DNA from 2 places in the Janthinobacterium sp. UMAB-60 genome. Region 2 is predicted to be linked to the other one. Evidence: predicted binding sites of a transcription regulator. Region 2 holds the regulator's gene; the other holds the start of a gene.

Region 1 (9,221 bases), on a different contig from region 2:
CGCGGCCCGCGTTTTCCAGTTCGGCCGCATAGCTGAACCACAAGCGCGTCTGGCCCAGCAGATCGAGCGCCACGTTGGTCAGCGCCATGTCTTCTTCCAGCGCCGGCCCCTTGCCGCACAGCTGTGACAGTTGCTGGCTGAGGATCAGGGCGTTGTCGCCCAGGCGCAGGAGGTAATTGACCTTGTCATCCATTACAGGCGCTCCCATCACAGGTTCTTGACTTCTTCCGGCATCGGGAAGAAGGTGGGATGGCGGTACACCTTGCTGTTCGACGGTTCGAACAGGGCGGCCTTGTCGCCAGGGCTGCTGGCGACGATATCGGCCGCGCGCACCACCCAGATGCTCACGCCTTCATTGCGGCGCGTGTAGACGTCGCGCGCATGGTTGACCGCCATGGTGGCGTCGGAGGCGTGCAGGCTGCCCACATGCTTGTGCGCCAGGCCGTGCTGGCTGCGGATGAAAACTTCCCACAATGGCCATTCTTTGCTCATGTTGCTCTCCCCTATCTGTCTTATGTAATTACGCTGCTGCTTTATTAGCGGCTTGCTTGTCTGCATACGCGAGCAAGGCATCGCGGAACCATGCGCCGTCTTCATACGCTTTGACCCGCGTTTGCAGGCGCTCGCGGTTGCACGGGCCATTGCCCTTCAGGACATTGTTGAACTCGGACCAGTCGATCTCGCCGAATTCATAATGGCCCGTTTCCGCATTGAACTTCAGGTCGGGATCGGGCACGGTCAGGCCCAGGTATTCGATTTGCGGCACGGTCTGGTCGACCATGCGCTGGCGCAATTCGTCGTTCGAGAACAGCTTGATGCGCCATTGCGCCGATTGGGCGCTGTTGACGGAGGCGGCGTCGGACGGGCCGAACATCATCAACGATGGCCACCACCAGCGGTTCAGCGCATCCTGCGCCATGGCTTTCTGCTCTGGCGTACCCTTGCACAGCGACATCATGATGTCGTAGCCCTGGCGTGCATGGAACGATTCTTCCTTGCAGACGCGGATCATGGCGCGCGCATACGGACCATACGAGCAGCGGCACAGCGGGATCTGGTTGATGATGGCGGAGCCGTCGACCAGCCAGCCGATGGCGCCCATGTCGGCCCACGACAGGGTCGGATAGTTAAAGATGCTGGAATACTTGGCTTTGCCCGAGTGCAAGGCAGCGAGCAGATCGTCGCGCGACACGCCCAGGGTTTCCGCGGCGCTGTACAGGTACAGGCCGTGACCGGCTTCGTCCTGGATCTTCGCCAGCAGGATGGACTTGCGTTTCAGGGTCGGTGCGCGCGTGACCCAGTTACCTTCGGGCAATTGACCGACGATTTCCGAGTGCGCATGCTGCGAAATCTGGCGGATCAGGGTCTTGCGGTAAGCGTCCGGCATCCAGTCCTTGGCCTCGATCTTGATGCCTTCGTCGATGCGCGCCTGAAAAGCGCGCTCTTCCTGGCCCATGTCGTCGATGGAGCGGACGTTCTTGAGGCCGGTTTCAACCATTTGTGCGTACATGATGTGTCTCCCATGTCTTTGATTTTGCGCAGCAACGCGGTGCGATGAACAGATAATACGATACAAAAAACGATTTGCATACACTTGATGTGAGTCATTTTAAAAATTCGTATCTTATGCAGCTTTTTTGTGCGTATGATATTGCTTATGAGAAAACACTACGAAGTGCCACCAGCGCTTCCGGCAAATTATTGACGCGCTACCCGCGCAGCCAAGTAAACTGCTGCTTTTATTGAATCGACCGCAACACGGCCAGACCGGAACCACATGAAGAACACCCGCTGCACGGCATGGATAGCCGATTTCCTGGAAAGCGACCCACCGCGCTCAAAGTCCCTGGTGATGACGATTTTCGGCGACGCCATCGTGCCGCGCGGCGGCGCCATCTGGCTGGGCAGCCTGATCGACCTGCTGGCACCGTTTGGCGTGAATGACCGCTTGCTGCGCACCAGCGTGTTCCGCCTGGCGCAGGAGGGCTGGCTCAGCTCGCAACGCGACGGCCGCCGCAGCGCCTATACGATACGCCCGGAAGCTCTGGCCCGCTTCGAACGCGCCTATCGCCGCATCTATGCGCCGCTGGTCGTGCACTGGGATGGCAGCTGGACCCTGGTGATCGGGCCGGCCGGCAGCATCGGCGCCGCCGAGCGGGGGGCGCTGCGCAAGGAATTATTGTGGGCTGGCTATGGCTTGATCTCTCCCGGCATCTTTGGCCATCCAGCCAGCAACTCGGAGGCGCTGGAAGACATCCTCGTGCGCAACGAGGTACAGGGCAAGCTGTATGTTTGCCACACGACAGAGTTGCCGGATGTCAGCACACGCCCGCTGCGCGACATGGTGGGCGAATGCTGGGACTTGTCGGAAGTGATGGCCGGTTACGAAAAATTCATCGCCAGCTTCCAGCCCCTGCTGACCTTGCTCCAGCAGGAACCCGTGTTCGATGCGGAGCAAGCGTTTGTCATCCGCTCGCTGCTGACGCACGCCTACCGCCGCGTGCAATTGCACGACCCGCAACTGCCCGTCGAACTGCTGCCCGAACCGTGGCCCGGCACGCAAGCGTATGCGCTGGCGCGCGACCTGTACCGCCTCACCCATGCGGCGGCCGAGGAACATATCCTGGCCACCCTGCGGCGCGAGGATGAGCAGGCGCCGGACGTGGAGCCGTGGTTCTTTGAACGTTTTGGCGGCCTGAACACCTGACAAAACGTCCATGGCGGCGTTGCAGGGCCTGGGCGTACGTTCGTACTGCCTGCGGCCCTGCGCCTTGCCCTGGCCATTTTTCAGGCGTTCAGCAAGCGTCGTTGTGTACCGTTCATTGCTTGGTCACGACTTGCTTCGCCCCTGCCAGCAAATCCTGCCCCAGCTTTTCCAGTGCATTGGCCTGCACCAGCATGGTGTCGAGGATGGCGACGTTGAAGGTGAACTCGGCCGGCGTGGTATAGCCGGGAAAACGCAGGATGCGCAGCAATTCATGCAAAGTCGTGCCCTTGCCCAGGTGCGCCAGGGCGTCGCTGAGGGCGCTGATTTTCTTTTCCAGGTCGCGTATGTGGTTGCTATGGTCGTCCATGATGCTCTCCCCGTGTTGGAACTATCACGTTAGCAAAGCATGTCCCGCGTCGTTTGCGCCAGCACAAAGGCGCGACTAAAACAGGTATCATCGCGCCATTGCACACGATGCAAAACCCATATGTTTTTATCAGGAACACTCATGACCATTAAAATCAGCCAGCAATTCGACGCCGGCGCGATCGAGGTGCTGCGCGCCGACGATGCCCAATCCATCGAGCTGAACATCCGCAAGGATTCCCACGCCGACATCACGCAGTGGTTTTATTTCCGCCTGCAAGGCGCGCAAGGCGAGGCGTGCACGATCCGCTTCATGAATGCAGGCAAGTCGGCCTACCCGGACGGCTGGAAAGACTACCAGGCCGTCGCCAGCTATGACCGCGAAACCTGGTTCCGCGTGCCAACCAGCTTTGACGGCACGGTGATGACCATCGCACACACCCCCGAGGAAGAAAGCGTGTACTACGCCTACTTCGAGCCGTACCCATGGGATCGCCATCTGGCCCTGATCGACAGCGCGCAAGCGTCGCCGCTGGTGCGCCTGATCGACCTGGGCAGCACGGTGGAAGGGCGCGACATGAACCTGCTGGTGGTCGGCGACGCCGATGCCGAGAAGAAAGTCTGGGTCATCGCGCGTCAGCATCCGGGCGAAACGATGGCGGAATGGTTTGTCGAGGGCATGCTCGAAGCATTGCTGGACCAGGCCAATCCGTTTGCCCGCCAATGCCTGCAAGACGCCGTCTTCTACGTGGTGCCGAACATGAACCCGGACGGTTCCGTGCATGGCAACCTGCGCACCAACGCGGCCGGCGCCAACCTGAACCGTGAATGGATGACGCCGACGATGGAACGCAGCCCGGAAGTATTCCTGGTGAAACAGAAAATGCATGAAATCGGCTGCGATCTGTTCCTCGACGTACATGGCGACGAAGGTCTGCCTTACGTGTTCGTCGCCGGCAGCGATGCGCTGGAAAATTTCACGCCAGCACAAAAGGCAGAGCAAGACCGCTTCATCGCCGACTTCAAGGTGGCCAGCCCCGACTTCCAGGATGAGCACGGCTATGAAGACGGTCCGTTCACGCCGGAAGTACTGACCATGGGTTCGCCCCACATCACGCATGCCTTCGGCTGCCTGGCACTGACCCTGGAACTGCCGTTCAAGGACAATGCCAACGATCCCGACCCACAAACGGGCTGGAGCGGCGCCCGCAGCGCTGCCCTGGGCGCGGCCGTACTGCAGCCTATCCTGTCCACCTTGCGCGCCTGAGCATCAGGGCCGGACCGGCCCGCGTAAGCCCGATGCCCCGCACGCCGGGGCATTTTTATGCCCGCACTGCAAGCGTTGCTGAGCGAACGATTTTTTTTCAGAACGTCTTGCCTAGCAGAAATTATCGTCCTACACTCAACAACAGAATCAGGCCGTGCCACGCTGCGCGGCCCCGCAAGAATACGCCACCGGGTGGGTCGCCATGACTTCCCGGCCACCAGAAATACGCATCCACGGCCCCATACCTGCCGAGCTAGCTCTCTGTAAGAAAAAACGACCGCATCGGCATCGTGCCGCAGCGCGCCTGCCCATCTGGCGGGTGCGTGTACACATGCTGCCGGGCGCTTCCCGCATGTCGCCGAGGATGGATTACCTATGTCCAAGCTTAAAATCAGTACCCGTCTGGCCTTCAGTTTCGGCCTGATCATTGTCCTGCTTGCCATGGTGGCATTTGTTTCCGTGAGCCGCATCCGCAACATCAATGCCTCGACGGAAAAAATCCTCAATGACCGCTATGTCAAGGTCATGCTGTCGAATACGATACAGTCCGAGATCAATATCCAGGCCCGCCTGCTGGGCAACGCGATCATCGGCGCCAACGATGCCGACGAAGTCAGCAGTGCCGTGGCCAAGATTCAGGCATCGGTCAAAAAGAACCTGGAACTGCTGGCGCGCCTGAAAACCCTGATCAACACGCCCAAGGGCCAGGAACTGCTCCAGGCCGTGATGACCAGCCGCGAAAGCTATGCCAGGACGCGCGATGCGAATATCAAATTGTTGCAAGAGGGAAAAACCGAAACGGCCGGCATCTTCCTGCTGACGCAACTGCGCTATCCACAAGAAAAATTCTTGACGGCGCTGGCGGCCATGGCCGGCTTCCAGGAATCGCTGATGGCAGCCGAAGGCAAGCAAGCTCTCGCCGACGGGCGTCTGGCCATCATCCTGACCCTGTCCCTGTCGCTCGCCGCGACGGCCATTGCCATCGCGCTGGCCGTCCTGATCAGCCGCTCGATCAGCCGGCCCATCGCCGAAGCCGTCAAGGTGGCGCAACGCGTGGCGGCTGGCGACTTGTCGGGCAGCATCGACGCGCGCGGCAATGATGAAACGGGCCTGCTGCTGCGCGCCCTGAAAGAAATGAACGACAATCTGCAAGGCATCGTGGCCCGCGTGCGCCATGGCACGGATGCCATCGCCCATGGCTCGCGTGAAATCGCCTCCGGCAATATGGACTTGTCCTCGCGCACGGAACAACAAGCCAGCTCGCTGGAAGAAACGGCCTCGTCGATGGAAGAACTGACGTCGACCGTCAAGCAGAATGGCGAAAACGCACGCCAGGCCAACCAGATGGCGCAATCGGCCTCCAGCGTGGCCAGCAAGGGCGGCCAGGTGGTGGCGGAAGTGATCACGACCATGGATTCGATCAATGCCTCGTCGAAGAAAATCGTCGACATCATCGGTGTTATCGACGGTATTGCCTTCCAGACCAATATCCTGGCCCTGAATGCGGCCGTGGAGGCGGCCAGGGCGGGCGAACAGGGCCGCGGCTTTGCCGTGGTGGCCACGGAAGTGCGCAACCTGGCGCACCGCTCCGCCGCCGCCGCCAAGGAAATCAAGATCCTCATCGACGACTCCGTGCAGCAGGTTAATCTCGGCAGCAACCTGGTGAACCAGGCGGGCAGTACCATGGAAGAGATCGTCAGCAGCGTGCGCCGCGTCACGGACATCATGGCCGAGATCACATCCGCCAGCAACGAGCAGGAAGCGGGGATTGAACAGATCAACCAGGCCATCACGGAAATGGATGCCGTGACACAGCAAAATGCCGCCCTCGTGGAAGAAGCGGCAGCCGCGTCAGAAGCGTTGCAGGATCAGGCCGGCATCCTGGCCGAAGCTGTCAGCGTGTTCAAGCTCGACGGCACGCAGGCGCTGCCGCCGGTTCCGGTTCCGGTTCCGGCCCCAGCCATCCGCGCACCAGCGAAGCCTGCCGCCGCGCCACGCGTCACGGTCACTGCCGCACCCGTCAGAAAAGCAGGCAAGGTGGTCGCGCAGGCCGCAGTCACCGAGACCGAGTGGGAAGAGTACTGAGGCACCGCCATAGGCCTGCGCCTCAGCCGCCCGCCACCACCATGCTCTCGATGAGGATGGAACCGGTCTCTTTGGTGCCGCGGCGCAGCACGTCGGCGCCCACGGCGACGATGTTGCGCAGCATGTCCTTCATGTTGCCGGCGATGGTGATTTCTTCCACCGGATACTGAATCACGCCATTTTCCACCCAGAAACCGGAGGCGCCGCGCGAATAGTCGCCCGTCACGTAATTGGTTCCTTGCCCCATCAGTTCCGTCACCAGCAAGCCCGTGCCGAGTTTTTTCAGCATGGCACTAAAATCGTCGCTGGCGGCCGTCTGGGACGAGGTCAGGTACAGATTGTGCGAGCCGCCCGCGTTGCCCGTCGTCTGCATGCCCAGCTTGCGGGCCGTGTAAGTCGACAGGAAATAGCCTTGCACCACGCCATCCTTGACGACGTCGCGGCTGACGGTTTTCACGCCTTCCTCGTCGAATGGCGCGGAACCGACGCCACCGATCACGTGCGGATCTTCAAAGATCTGCACGTGCGAGGGCAGCACTTGCGTACCCAGGGAATCGATCAGGAAAGTGGATTTGCGGTACAGGGCGCCGCCCGAGGTCGCTTGCACATAGGTACCCAGCAAACCGGCCGCCAGCGGCGCCTCGAACAGCACGGGACAGGTGCGCGTGCCCAGCTTGCGCGCGTTCAGGCGCGACAGGGCGCGTTCGGCGGCGTAGCGGCCGATGGCTTCCGGGCTCGACATTTTGGCGGCGTCGCGCACGGACGAATACCAGTCGTCGCGCTGCATCTTCGCGCCCTTGCCCGCGATGGGCGCCACGGACAGGGTGTGACGGGAAAACGGGTAGCCGCCGATGAAGCCGCGCGAATTGGCGGAAACAAAGTGCGATTGCTGCACATGCACGCCCGCGCCTTCGCTGTTCGTGATGCGCGGGTCGACGGCAAACGCGGCCGCTTCTGCCCGCTGGGCCAGCACGACGGCTTCCTCGGCGGAAATCAGCCAGGGATAGAACAGTTGCAAGTCGCGGGGGGACATTTCCAGCATGTCGGCGTCGGCCAGGCCCGCGCAATCGTCCTCGGCCGTGAAGCGAGCGATATTGTAGGCGGCGTCCACCGTGGCGCGCAGGGCGGACGGCGAAAAGTCGGAGGTGCTGGCATTGCCGCGTTTCTTGCCGACAAACACGGTCACGCCCATGCCCTTGTCCTTGTTTTGCTCGATCGTCTCGATCTTGCCTTTTCGTACAGACACGGACAGGCCACCGCCTTCGCTGACTTCAACGGCTGCGTCGGTGCCGCCCGCTTCCCGCGCAAAAGACAACACATCACGGGCCAGTTGCTGCAATTGCTCTTGACTATGGGTAAATACGGAGTCGTTCATGCGCTGTTTTCTTCGGAAAGCCGCTAAAAAGGGTATCATAGCAGTCGTTTACAGTTTACAGGTGCGGCCTACGCGGCCAATCCCGCCTTATCATGCCAAATCCAAACCGGGGAGCTTGCGGCTTCCAATCCACCGAATTCGAACAGGAATATGAACGTCCGTCGAAGTCGGAACTCAAGCGTCAGATGACCGTCCTGCAAAAGATGGGGGAAGAACTCGTCAATGAAGCACGCGACCGCGTCAAGCGCGTCCCGATGCCGGAAGACGTGCGCGACGCCATCCTCGAATGCCAGATGATCCGCGATCACGAAGGCCGCCGCCGCCAGCTGCAATACGTGGGCAAGAAAATGCGCACCCTGGATGAAGAAGAAGTTGCCGCCATCCAACGCACCATCGATAGCTGGAAAGGCTTGTCGAAAGCCGACACGGCCAATATGCACGCGATGGAACGCCGCCGCGACAAGCTGTTGACGGACGACAAGGCGCTGACCGTCTTGCTGTCGGAAAACCCGGAACTGGACGTGCAGCACCTGCGCACCCTGATCCGCAATGCCCGCAAGGAGCAGGCCGAGAACAAGCCGCCAAAAGCCTTCCGTGAAATCTTCCAGATCTTGAAAGAGATCGCCAAGAAGAAAAACGGCGGCAAGAAAGATGCCGACGAAGATGGCGTTGAAGGCGAAGACGACGAGTAAACCCCACATGCAAAAGCTGGGGTCGGACCCTCAGGGTCCGCCCCCAGTCTTTGCTTAGGGTTGGGAAAAAACCGGGAGCCAACCCGGTTTTTTGGTTTTTACGACATAACAGGTACCGCATGACCACTCTCGAAGACGAATTGATTATCGGCCTCGTGTCGATCTCGGACCGCGCCAGCGGCGGCGTGTATGAAGACCAGGGCATCCCGGCCCTGGAAAGCTGGCTGGCCGCCGCCATCCGCACGCCTTTCCGCCTGGAAAAACGGCTGATCCCGGACGAGCGCTCGCAGATTGAAAACACCCTGATCGACATGGTCGACCTGAGCCACTGCCATCTGATCCTGACGACGGGCGGCACGGGCCCGGCGCGGCGCGATGTGACGCCGGACGCGACCTTGTCCGTCGGGACCAAGGAAATGCCCGGTTTCGGCGAACAGATGCGCCAGATCAGCCTGCAATTCGTGCCGACGGCGATCTTGTCGCGCCAGGTGGCCGTGATCCGCGAGACGCCCGAGCGCGCTTGCCTGATCATGAACTTGCCGGGCCAGCCGAAAGCCATCAAGGAAACCCTGGAAGGCTTGAAAGACGCCGCTGGCGTGCAACTGGTCAACGGCATCTTTGCCGCCGTACCGTATTGCATCGACCTCATCGGAGGTCCCTACATGGAAACCGACCCGGCCATCTGCAAGGCCTTCCGTCCCAAATCGGCGCTGCGTCCGGCGCAACCCC
Region 2 (9,221 bases):
GCCGGCCGCCTGGCCCCCGGGCGCATCGCGCACAAATGACGCTGATGATGACGCCCATGCAACTCGACCTCGACATTCGCGCCACCTTGCGCTCCGGTAAACGCCGTTTCGACATGCACGTGCAATGCACCTCGAACAGCCAGCGCATCGCCGTGTATGGCCCCTCCGGCGCCGGCAAGAGCATGACCCTGAAAGCCATTGCCGGACTGTTTACACCGGACGCGGGGCATATCCGCCTGAACGGCCGTACCCTGTTCGATTCGGCCGCCGGCATCAACCTGCCGCCGCAGCAGCGCAACGTCGCTTACCTGTTCCAGGATTACGCGCTGTTCCCGCACCTGACGGTACGCCAGAACGTGGGCTTCGGCCTGAGCCGCGGCTGGTTCAACCCGCGCGTGCGCGAAAAATTGCAGAAGGTCGAGCATTGGCTCGACGCATTCCACTTGCAGGAACTGGCGCACCAGTTTCCCGACGAGTTGTCCGGTGGCCAGCGCCAAAGGGTGGCGCTGGCGAGGGCGCTTGTGGCCGAGCCAAACGCGCTGCTGCTCGACGAACCGTTTGCCGCCCTCGATCCGGCCCTGCGTGTCAAAATGCGCCTGGAGCTGAGCCAGTGGCAGCAGCGCCTGGACGTGCCCATGATCCTGATCACACACGATCCGGAAGATGCGCGCATCCTCGGCGAGCATGTGCTGTACTTGCGCGATGGGCAGATCGATAACAGGGAAGAACACATGGCATTGGGTGAACGCATTGGATAAATCAGCGGCAGCGGAAATCGGCCTGCAAGGCTCGGTATGGATGACGGTGGGCGGAGAAAATCTGGGCGGCGCCGGGCGGGTGGAATTGCTGGGCGCCATCGCCGAGTGCGGCTCCATCACGCAGGCGGCCAAGCTCGTCAAGATGAGCTACAAGGCGGCCTGGGACGCCATCGACGCGATGAACAACCTGGCTGGCGAGCCGCTGGTCGAGCGCCTGACGGGCGGCAAGGGCGGCGGCGGCACGCGGCTGACGCAGCGTGGGCGCCAGCTGGTCGATAATTTCCGTATCATCGAGCGCGAGCATGCCCGCTACCTGCGCCAGTTGGGCAGCCAGGCGGAAGGCATCGCCGACGATCTTTTACTCATACGGAGAATGGCCATGAAAACCACGGCACGCAATCAATTCCTGGGCAAAGTTGTTGAACTGAAACAAGGTGCCGTCAACGATGAAGTGACCTTGGAATTGCCGGGTGGACAGCACATCGTTGCCATCGTCACGCAGGGCAGCAGCGCCAGCCTGGGCCTGGTGCCGGGCGCGGAAGCGTTTGCGCTGATCAAGGCGTCGTCCATCATCCTCGTGGCGGACAGCGCAGGGGCGCGCTTTTCCGCGCGCAACCAGCTGTCCGGGCTGGTGACGCGCGTGCAGACGGGTGCCGTCAACACGGAAGTGGTGCTGGACTTGCCGCGCGGCGGCACGATTGCCGCCATCATCACGAACCAGAGCAGCACCGACCTGGGCATTGCCATCGGCAGCAGCGTGACGGCGATATTTAAAGCGTCCAGCGTGATTCTGGGCGTGCCCGCGTAAATTGGGTAGGTCGGATTAGCGGCGGCACGCCGCGTAATCCGACAATATTGTTGGCGAATCATGTCGGATTACGCGCTTGCGCGCTAATCCGACCTACTCTTTTAATCCTTCAGCCTGGACAACCAATCGGCCGCCGCCGCCAGCGCCAGTTCCAGTTCCTGCGCCGTGTGCGCCAGCAGGCTTGGCACCTCGTCCAGGCGGCCCGCGTCGATGGCTTCCTCGGTGGCGAACGCGGCGCGGATCAGGCGTTTCGTGCCCAGGGTGCCGACGGAGCCGCGCACGCCGTGCAGGATGCGCGCCACGTCGCTGTGGCGGCCCGATTGCAACGCCGTTTCGGCGTCGCGCACGGGCGTCATGCCCTTGTTCAGCGCGTCTTCCACCATGCGCCGCAGCACGCCGCGCCCCTTGGCATCGCGGCCCATCACGCGCATCAGCGGCGCCATGGAAAATACTTCCTCATCGGCAAGGGGCACCGGCCCGGCCGTCTGCACGGGCGGGCGCTTCGGCAGGTGGCGCAGGATGACTTCCATCATCTCTTCCACCACCACGGGCTTGGCGATGAAATCGCTGATGCCGGCCGTCATGCAGCGCTCGCGTTCGGACGCCAGCACGCCGGCCGTCATGGCGATCACGGGCAAGTTCAAGCGCAGTTCCGTGCGGATGATGTGGGTGGCGCTGAAGCCGTCCATGACGGGCATCTGCATGTCCATCAGCACGATGTCGTAGCGCAGCGCTTCCGTGCGCAGCCGTTCCACGGCTTGCAAGCCGTCGCCCACCACATCGAGGGTGGCGCCCATGTGTTCGAGGATGCCGCGCGCCACGGCCTGGTTCAAATGATTGTCTTCCACCAGCAGGAAATGCACGCCGGCCAGCTCTGTGCCCAGCGGCTGGTGCAGGATGCGCTGTTCGCCGCCGTCGTTCTTGGCGATCAGCGCCTGGTGCAGGGCATCGAACAGGCTCGAACCCGTGATCGGCTTCATCAGCACGACATCGGCCTCGGCGGCGCTGGAGATTTCCTCCAGGTGGTTGCGGGCGAAGGCGTTGACCATCACCACGATGGGCTGGCGCTGGCCGCTGGCCGCCTGGCGGATGGCCTTGGCCGTGGCCAGGCCGTCCATGACGGGCATGTGCCAGTCGGCCAGCACCACGTCGTACGGCTGCTGCTGCGCCAGGCGTTCGCGGTACAGTTCGATGGCGGCAAAGCCGGAGTCCACTTCGTCGGCCAGCCAGCCCCAGGCCTCGATCAGTTTGACGATCAGTTCGCGCGTGGTGCGGTTATCGTCGGCCACCAGCAGGCGCAGCTGGCCCAGGGCCGGCGTGCGCCGCGTTTCGGCCGGCTGCGCCAGCATCTCGAACGGCACGCTGAACCAGAAGCGGCTGCCCTTGCCTTCGCTGCTGGCCACGGCGATATCGCCACCCATCATGTGGATCAACTGCTTGCTGATGGCCAGGCCCAGGCCCGTGCCGCCGAAGCGCCGCGTGATGCTCTGGTCGCCCTGTGAAAAGGCGGCAAACAGCTGCTGTTGCTGCAGGTCCGTCATGCCGATGCCCGTGTCGCGTACTTCGAAGCGCAACCAGGCGCGGCCGTTCTCTTTCTCGGTCAGGCTGACGGCCACCACCACTTCGCCGCTCTCGGTGAACTTGATGGCGTTGCCGGCCAGGTTGACGAGGATCTGCTGCAGGCGCTGGGCGTCGCCCACCAGGCGGCGCGGCACGTCGGGCTCGACGGCGATGGCCAGTTCCAGCTCCTTTTCACCCGCATTCATGGTCATCGTCGTGGCCAGCGTGTTCATGACCTCGTCGAGGTCGAATTCGACGGGCGACAATTCCATGCGGCGCGCCTCGATCTTCGAATAGTCGAGCACGTCGTTGAGGATGCCCAGCAGCGACTGGCCCGCCACGCGCACCATGGTCAGATACTTGCGCTGTTCCGTATCGAGCCTGGTATTGCCCAGCAAATACACCATGCCCAGCACGGCATTGAGGGGCGTGCGGATTTCATGGCTCATGTTGGCCACGAAATCGCTCTTCGCCCGGTTGGCCGCCTCGGCCCGGTCGCGCTCCTGTTCCAGTTCCGCCGCGCGCGATTCGAGTTCCTGCTGCAGGCGGTCGCGTTCGCTCATCAGGCCGTTGAACGCTTCCGTCAGTTCGCCGATTTCGTCGCGCTGCTGCACCGGCACGGGGGTGAAGCGGCTGCCGCTGGTGTGCAGCGCCCGCAGGGTATCGCGCAGGCGTACCAGCGGCGACAGCAGGCGCACGGTGACCCAGCCCAGAACGGCTGCGGCCAGCAGCGAGGCGAGGGTGCTCCACAGTACCAGCCGGTACAGCACGCCATCGAACGGTTCGAAGGCGTCGTCGAGGGGCAGCGAGGCGGCCAGCAGCCAGTTCACCGATTTCAGGCGCTTGAAGCTGTTGACGGCCGTGATGCCGCGGCTGTTGGTGCTGACCATGGTGCCTTCGCCATCGTTCTTCAGCAGCTGGGTCGTCGTCAGGTTGGCGTTCGGCTGGCGTGGCTGCAGCAAGCGGTCGGTATCGGGGTGCAGCACGTAACGCGGCACGGCGCCGCGCGTGAGGATGAAGTAATAGCCGCTCTTGCCGATCTTTTCCGAACGCAGGCGTCCCAGCAGGTTGTCCTTGTACAGGCGCAGCACGCCGATCACCACGCCGGCCACCTGGCCATCGGCCGTGAGCACGGGCGCGACCATCTGCACGATGGGCATGCCGCTCGATTTGCCCAGCATCGGCTCGGTGATCATGGGCTGGCGCGTGCGCAAGACGGTCTGGAAATACTCGCGCTCGGCCACGTTGATGCCGATGCGGCCCGTGACCAGCGGCATGTCGGCCACGACGGCGCCGTGCGCATCGAGCACCAGCACGTCGTCGAACAGCACCAGCATCGCGCGGCGCGAATAGTATTCGCGCAATTGGGCGGGCTGGCCGATCAGTTCCGGCGGCTGCTGCCTGGCCGTCAGCGTGACGATCTGCAGCAGCATGCCCAGCTTGTCGTCGAGTTCGGCAGCGGTGCGGGTGATCAGGGCAGATTGCTGGCTCAGCAGTACTCGGGTGAAGTCGGCGCGCATGTGCTGCAGCTGGATCATGGTGACCAGCGCGATCATGGCGATCGAGGTCAGGCTGGTGGCCAGCGCGACTTTTGCTTTGATGCCGAGTGGCTTCATGATTTCCTTTTCAGTACCGGGCGGCACAGGCGGCAGATAATGCTGTCAGGAATTTTCCTATCAATGCCCCAGCTTGGCAAGCGCCACCGCGCAAATTGCCCTCCCCGCATGGGCTTTTGACGATGTTGCCATATAATCAAAGTCAGAACGTCGTTTATTCAGCGGAACTGCGGTGAAATTGGCACACGGCAACCCTGTATGCAGTAAACTTGTTGTTGCATTTTCTAAAAGGTACCGACATGACTGAAGCGCTACTCACTCCCACCATGCCCACAGTGACCGTGGAAGCGTTGCGTGCGCGATGCTCGACCTGCAGCATGCATCAATTGTGCCTGCCAATGGGCCTCGATGTGGGCGACATGGACCGGCTGGACCAGATCATCGGCCGCCGCCGCAAGATCGTGCGCGGTGCCTCGCTGTTCCGCATCGGCGACTCGTTCCAGAACCTGTACGCGATCCGCCTGGGGCACTTCAAGACGTACCAGATCAATCCGGGCGGCGAAGAGCAGGTGACGGGTTTTCAGATGGCTGGCGAACTGCTGGGCATGGATGCCATCAGCGCCGACCGCCACCACTGTAATGCGGTGGCGCTGGAAGACAGCGAAGTGTGTGAAATTCCTTTTTCCAGCCTGGAACAATTGCTGGGCAATATGCCGACCCTGCTGCGCCATTTCCATCGCATGATGAGCCAGGAAATCACGCGCGAGCAAAGCGTCATGCTGTTGCTGGGCAATATGCAGGCGACCCAGCGTTTTGCCGCCTTTATCGTCAACCTGGCTTCGCGCTATGAAGCGCGCGGCTATTCGGCCAGCAAATTTCAGCTGCGCATGTCGCGCGAGGAAATCGGCAATTACCTGGGGCTGACCATCGAGAGCGTCAGCCGTTTATTGTCGAAATTCAAGAAGGAAGGCTGGCTGCGCGTCTCCAACCGCGAGATCGAGATCTTGCAGCCGGCCAAACTGAAGGCCATTACGGCCGGTACCGACGTCTGCAAATAAGGCTTACAGCTCTTCATCGGCGTGCAGCGCGATGCTGCGCTGCAGCGGCCAGGTCCAGATGCCGGACAGGCGCCACTCGCGTTTGTCGTTTTCCACCAGTACTTGCCAGCGGCTGCGTTCGAGCATCGGCAGCGCTACGGAAAAATTGCCGGCCGCATCGGGCTGCACCAGCAGCTTGATATCCTTTTCCGGCAGTGTCGCATGCGCCAGATGCAGCTGCAACGGACCCTGATAAGCCTTGCCGAAGCTGTGCACGGAACCACTGAGGCGCGCTGACGCCACATCATAGGACAGGCTGGTATCCATGGCCAGGTCGCTGGCGATCGTGTCGCGCCGCAAGTCCTGGTTGATCGCCTTGCCCTGCTTGTAATAATCACCCACCACCAGCGCATCGGGCTGCGTAAACGCGATATACGCCATGCAGCTGCCGACGACCACGGACAGGCCGGGACCGATCATCAGCAGCCAGGGCCAGCGATGCTTGTACCACGGTGCAACGGGAGGTTGCAGTTTCAGACTGTCGGACATTTTGTTCTCCTTGGGGGCGGACCCTGTGGGTCTGACCCCAGCTTTTGCTTCCGGGTTGAAAATCAAGTGACCCTAACGCATGATTGATGATACCCCTACGGCGAAATACCGGGGTCGGACCCAGAGGGTCCGACCCCGAATCAACATCACCGCGGCACGATGAAGACCGCGCTTTCACGCACATGCAGCGACGGGTCGTCCAGCGAGTGCAATTCGATCGCAATCTTGTTCGACCCCTTTTCTCCCACGCCGTGCGGCACGCGCAGGCGGATCGGCCAGCCCAGCGTTTCCGTCGGCTGCAAGGTCACCTCTTCGCGCGTCAGCAAGGTCAGGCCCGGCAAGCCGGAAGCGCTGATTTTGAAATGCTGGGTTTGCTCGGACGTGTTCATGATCTGCAGGCGGTAGACGTTTTCGATCATGCCGTCTTCCACTTCGCGTCCCATCGAACCGCGGTCGCGGATCACGTCCATTTTCAGGGGCGTGCGCAGGGCCAGCGAGGTACACACGGCGATGATGATCAGGGCCAGGATGGAAGTGTAGATCAAGACGCGCGGGCGCATGGCGCGCTGGCGTATCTGCTTCGAATTGAAGTTGTTTTCCATCGCATGGTCGGTACTGTAGCGTACCAGTCCCCGTGGCCGCTCGACCTTGTCCATCACGGTATTGCAGGCATCGACGCAGGCGGCGCAGCCGATGCATTCATACTGCAGGCCGTTGCGGATATCGATGCCGGTCGGACACACCTGCACGCACAGCGTGCAGTCGATGCAATCGCCGAGCTTGTCGTTGTTGCCGGCCTTCTTGCTGATGGCGCCACGCGGTTCGCCGCGCTTGGCATCGTAAGTGATGATCAGGGTGTCCTGGTCGAACATGGCGCTCTGGAAGCGCGCGTAGGGGCACATGTATTTGCACACCTGCTCGCGCAGCCAGCCCGCGTTGCCGTAGGTTGCCAGGCTGTAGAACAAGACCCAGAACCATTCCCAGGGACCGAAATTGAGGGTGGTCACCGCCTGCGCCAGTTCCTTGATCGGCGTGAAGTAGCCGACAAAGGTAAAGCCCGTCCACAGGGCGATGGCGCCCCATACCAGGTGCTTGGCCGTCTTCTTGACGGCCTTGCGCACGGAGGGTCCCTGCTTGTCGAGGGCCATGCGCGCGCTGCGCGTGCCCTCGATGCGGCGTTCGACCCACAGGAAGATTTCCGTGTATACCGTTTGCGGGCAAGAGAACCCGCACCACACCCGCCCGGCAATGGCCGTGACGAGGAACAACAAATACGCACAGATGATCAGCAGGGCCGCCAGATAGATGAAATCCTGGGGCCACAGCACGACGCCGAAAATGTAGAACTTGCGCGTGGTCAAATCGAACAGCAGGGCTTGCCTGCCATTCCAGGTCAACCACGGCAAGCCGTAGAACGCCAGCTGGGTAAGCCATACGCATACCCATCGCCAGGTAGCGTAGCGTCCTTTGGCCTCGCGAGGGTAGATCTGCTCGCGGGCCGCATACATCTTGATGACTTGAGGTTCCATTACATCATTTCACGGGCGTCTGGGGATTCGACAGGCTCCAGACATACGCCGACAGCACGTGGACTTTGGACTCGCCGAGGAAATCGCTGAAGGCCGGCATGGTGTTGTTGCGTCCCTTGCGGATGGTTTCCATGATGGTATCGGCACTGCCGCCGTACAGCCAGATCTTGTCCGTCAGGTTAGGCGAACCGAGCATCTGGTTGCCCTTCGCATCGGCGCCGTGACAGGCCATGCAGGCGCCGAACTTGGCCTTGCCCAGCACGGATTTGACGGGATCCGAGGTGGAACCGGACAGGCTCAGCACATAATGGGCCACGTTCTCGACATCCTTTTCGGAACCCAGTGCGGCGCCCATCGGTGGCATCTGCCCATTGCGGCCGTGCATGATGGTGGTCTTGATGATGTCGGGATCACCGCCATACAGCCAGTCCTTGTCGGTCAGGTTGGGGAAGCCCTTGTTGCCGCGCGCATCCGAACCGTGGCATTGCGCGCAGTAGGTCAGGAACAAACGCTGGCCGATGGCTTGCGCCTGCGGATCGGCGGCCACCGTCTTCAAGTCCTGGCTCAGGTACTTGTTGAACAGGGGACCGTAGTCGGCTTCTGCCTTCTTCAGCTCTTCCTCGTACTGGCCCGTCGATTTCCAGCCCAGACTGCCGGCATAGGTGCCCAGGCCCGGGTACAGGAACAGATACGCCAGGGCGAAGACGATGGTGATGTAGAACAACCACATCCACCAGCGCGGCATCGGCGTATTGAGTTCCTTCAAGTCCTCGTCCCAGACGTGGCCCGTGGTGCCGTCGGCAGGCGCGCCTTCGACCACTTTGATTTTCGACTGCGAGTACAGCAGCACGCCGCAGCCGATGATGCCCAGCAGGGACAGCACGATGATGTAGATATTCCAGAAGCCATTGGTAAAGTCAGCCATGGTTGCGCTCTCCTTGTGCCGGCGCGGCATCGGCCGCGTAGTCGAGCGCCTCGTCGTCGAACGGCAGGCGCGCCGCCGCGTCGAAGTCGCTATTGCTGCGGCTGAACGTCCACCACAGGATGCCTACGAACGTCGTAAAGGAAACCACCGTCATGACGCTGCTGGCGCTGTCAAACAGGTTTTCGATTGCCATGCTAATTCCTTGTTTTGATTAATGTACCGAGGCCTTGCAGATAGGCGACCAGGGCGTCTTCTTCCGTCTTGTCCTGCAGCTGCGCCGGGCCGGCGGTGATTTCCGCATCGCTGTACGGCTGGCCCAGGCGTTTCAGGGCGCGCATCTTCGGCATGATGTCGTCAGGCACCAGCTTGGTCTTCGCCAGCCATGGGTAGGCCGGCATGTTCGACTCGGGCACCACGTCGCGCGGGTTGTTCAAGTGCGTGCGGTGCCATTCATCGCTGTAGCGGGCGCCCACGCGGGCCAGGTCGGGCCCCGTGCGCT

Evidence for each region. The regulator FNR, encoded in region 2, switches genes on or off when oxygen is low (the NO sensors DNR and NnrR bind a similar motif). The targets are predictions, from matches to a motif close to TTGATNNNNATCAA.
Region 1: the regulator FNR is predicted to act here: its motif matches at 1,595-1,608, upstream of paaA (1,2-phenylacetyl-CoA epoxidase subunit PaaA).

Annotation. Positions count from the first base shown of each region.
Region 1 covers NZ_LT607482.1:384,101-393,321, reverse strand. The annotation lists gene paaC (1,2-phenylacetyl-CoA epoxidase subunit PaaC) at 1-193, opposite strand, end outside; gene paaB (1,2-phenylacetyl-CoA epoxidase subunit PaaB) at 208-492, opposite strand; gene paaA (1,2-phenylacetyl-CoA epoxidase subunit PaaA) at 521-1,510, opposite strand; gene paaX (phenylacetic acid degradation operon negative regulatory protein PaaX) at 1,778-2,707, shown strand; gene K0F86_RS01790 (hypothetical protein) at 2,820-3,074, opposite strand; gene K0F86_RS01785 (M14-type cytosolic carboxypeptidase) at 3,216-4,340, shown strand; gene K0F86_RS27820 (methyl-accepting chemotaxis protein) at 4,716-6,425, shown strand; gene pmbA (metalloprotease PmbA) at 6,448-7,800, opposite strand; gene yjgA (ribosome biogenesis factor YjgA) at 7,893-8,492, shown strand; gene mog (molybdopterin adenylyltransferase) at 8,612-9,221, shown strand, end outside.
Region 2 covers NZ_LT607485.1:354,232-363,452, forward strand. The annotation lists gene modB (molybdate ABC transporter permease subunit) at 1-39, shown strand, start outside; gene K0F86_RS09580 (sulfate/molybdate ABC transporter ATP-binding protein) at 57-758, shown strand; gene K0F86_RS09585 (TOBE domain-containing protein) at 799-1,566, shown strand; gene K0F86_RS09590 (response regulator) at 1,668-4,742, opposite strand; gene fnr (fumarate/nitrate reduction transcriptional regulator Fnr) at 4,982-5,740, shown strand; gene K0F86_RS09600 (FixH family protein) at 5,744-6,268, opposite strand; gene ccoG (cytochrome c oxidase accessory protein CcoG) at 6,415-7,797, opposite strand; gene ccoP (cytochrome-c oxidase, cbb3-type subunit III) at 7,802-8,722, opposite strand; gene K0F86_RS09615 (cbb3-type cytochrome c oxidase subunit 3) at 8,715-8,915, opposite strand; gene ccoO (cytochrome-c oxidase, cbb3-type subunit II) at 8,917-9,221, opposite strand, start outside.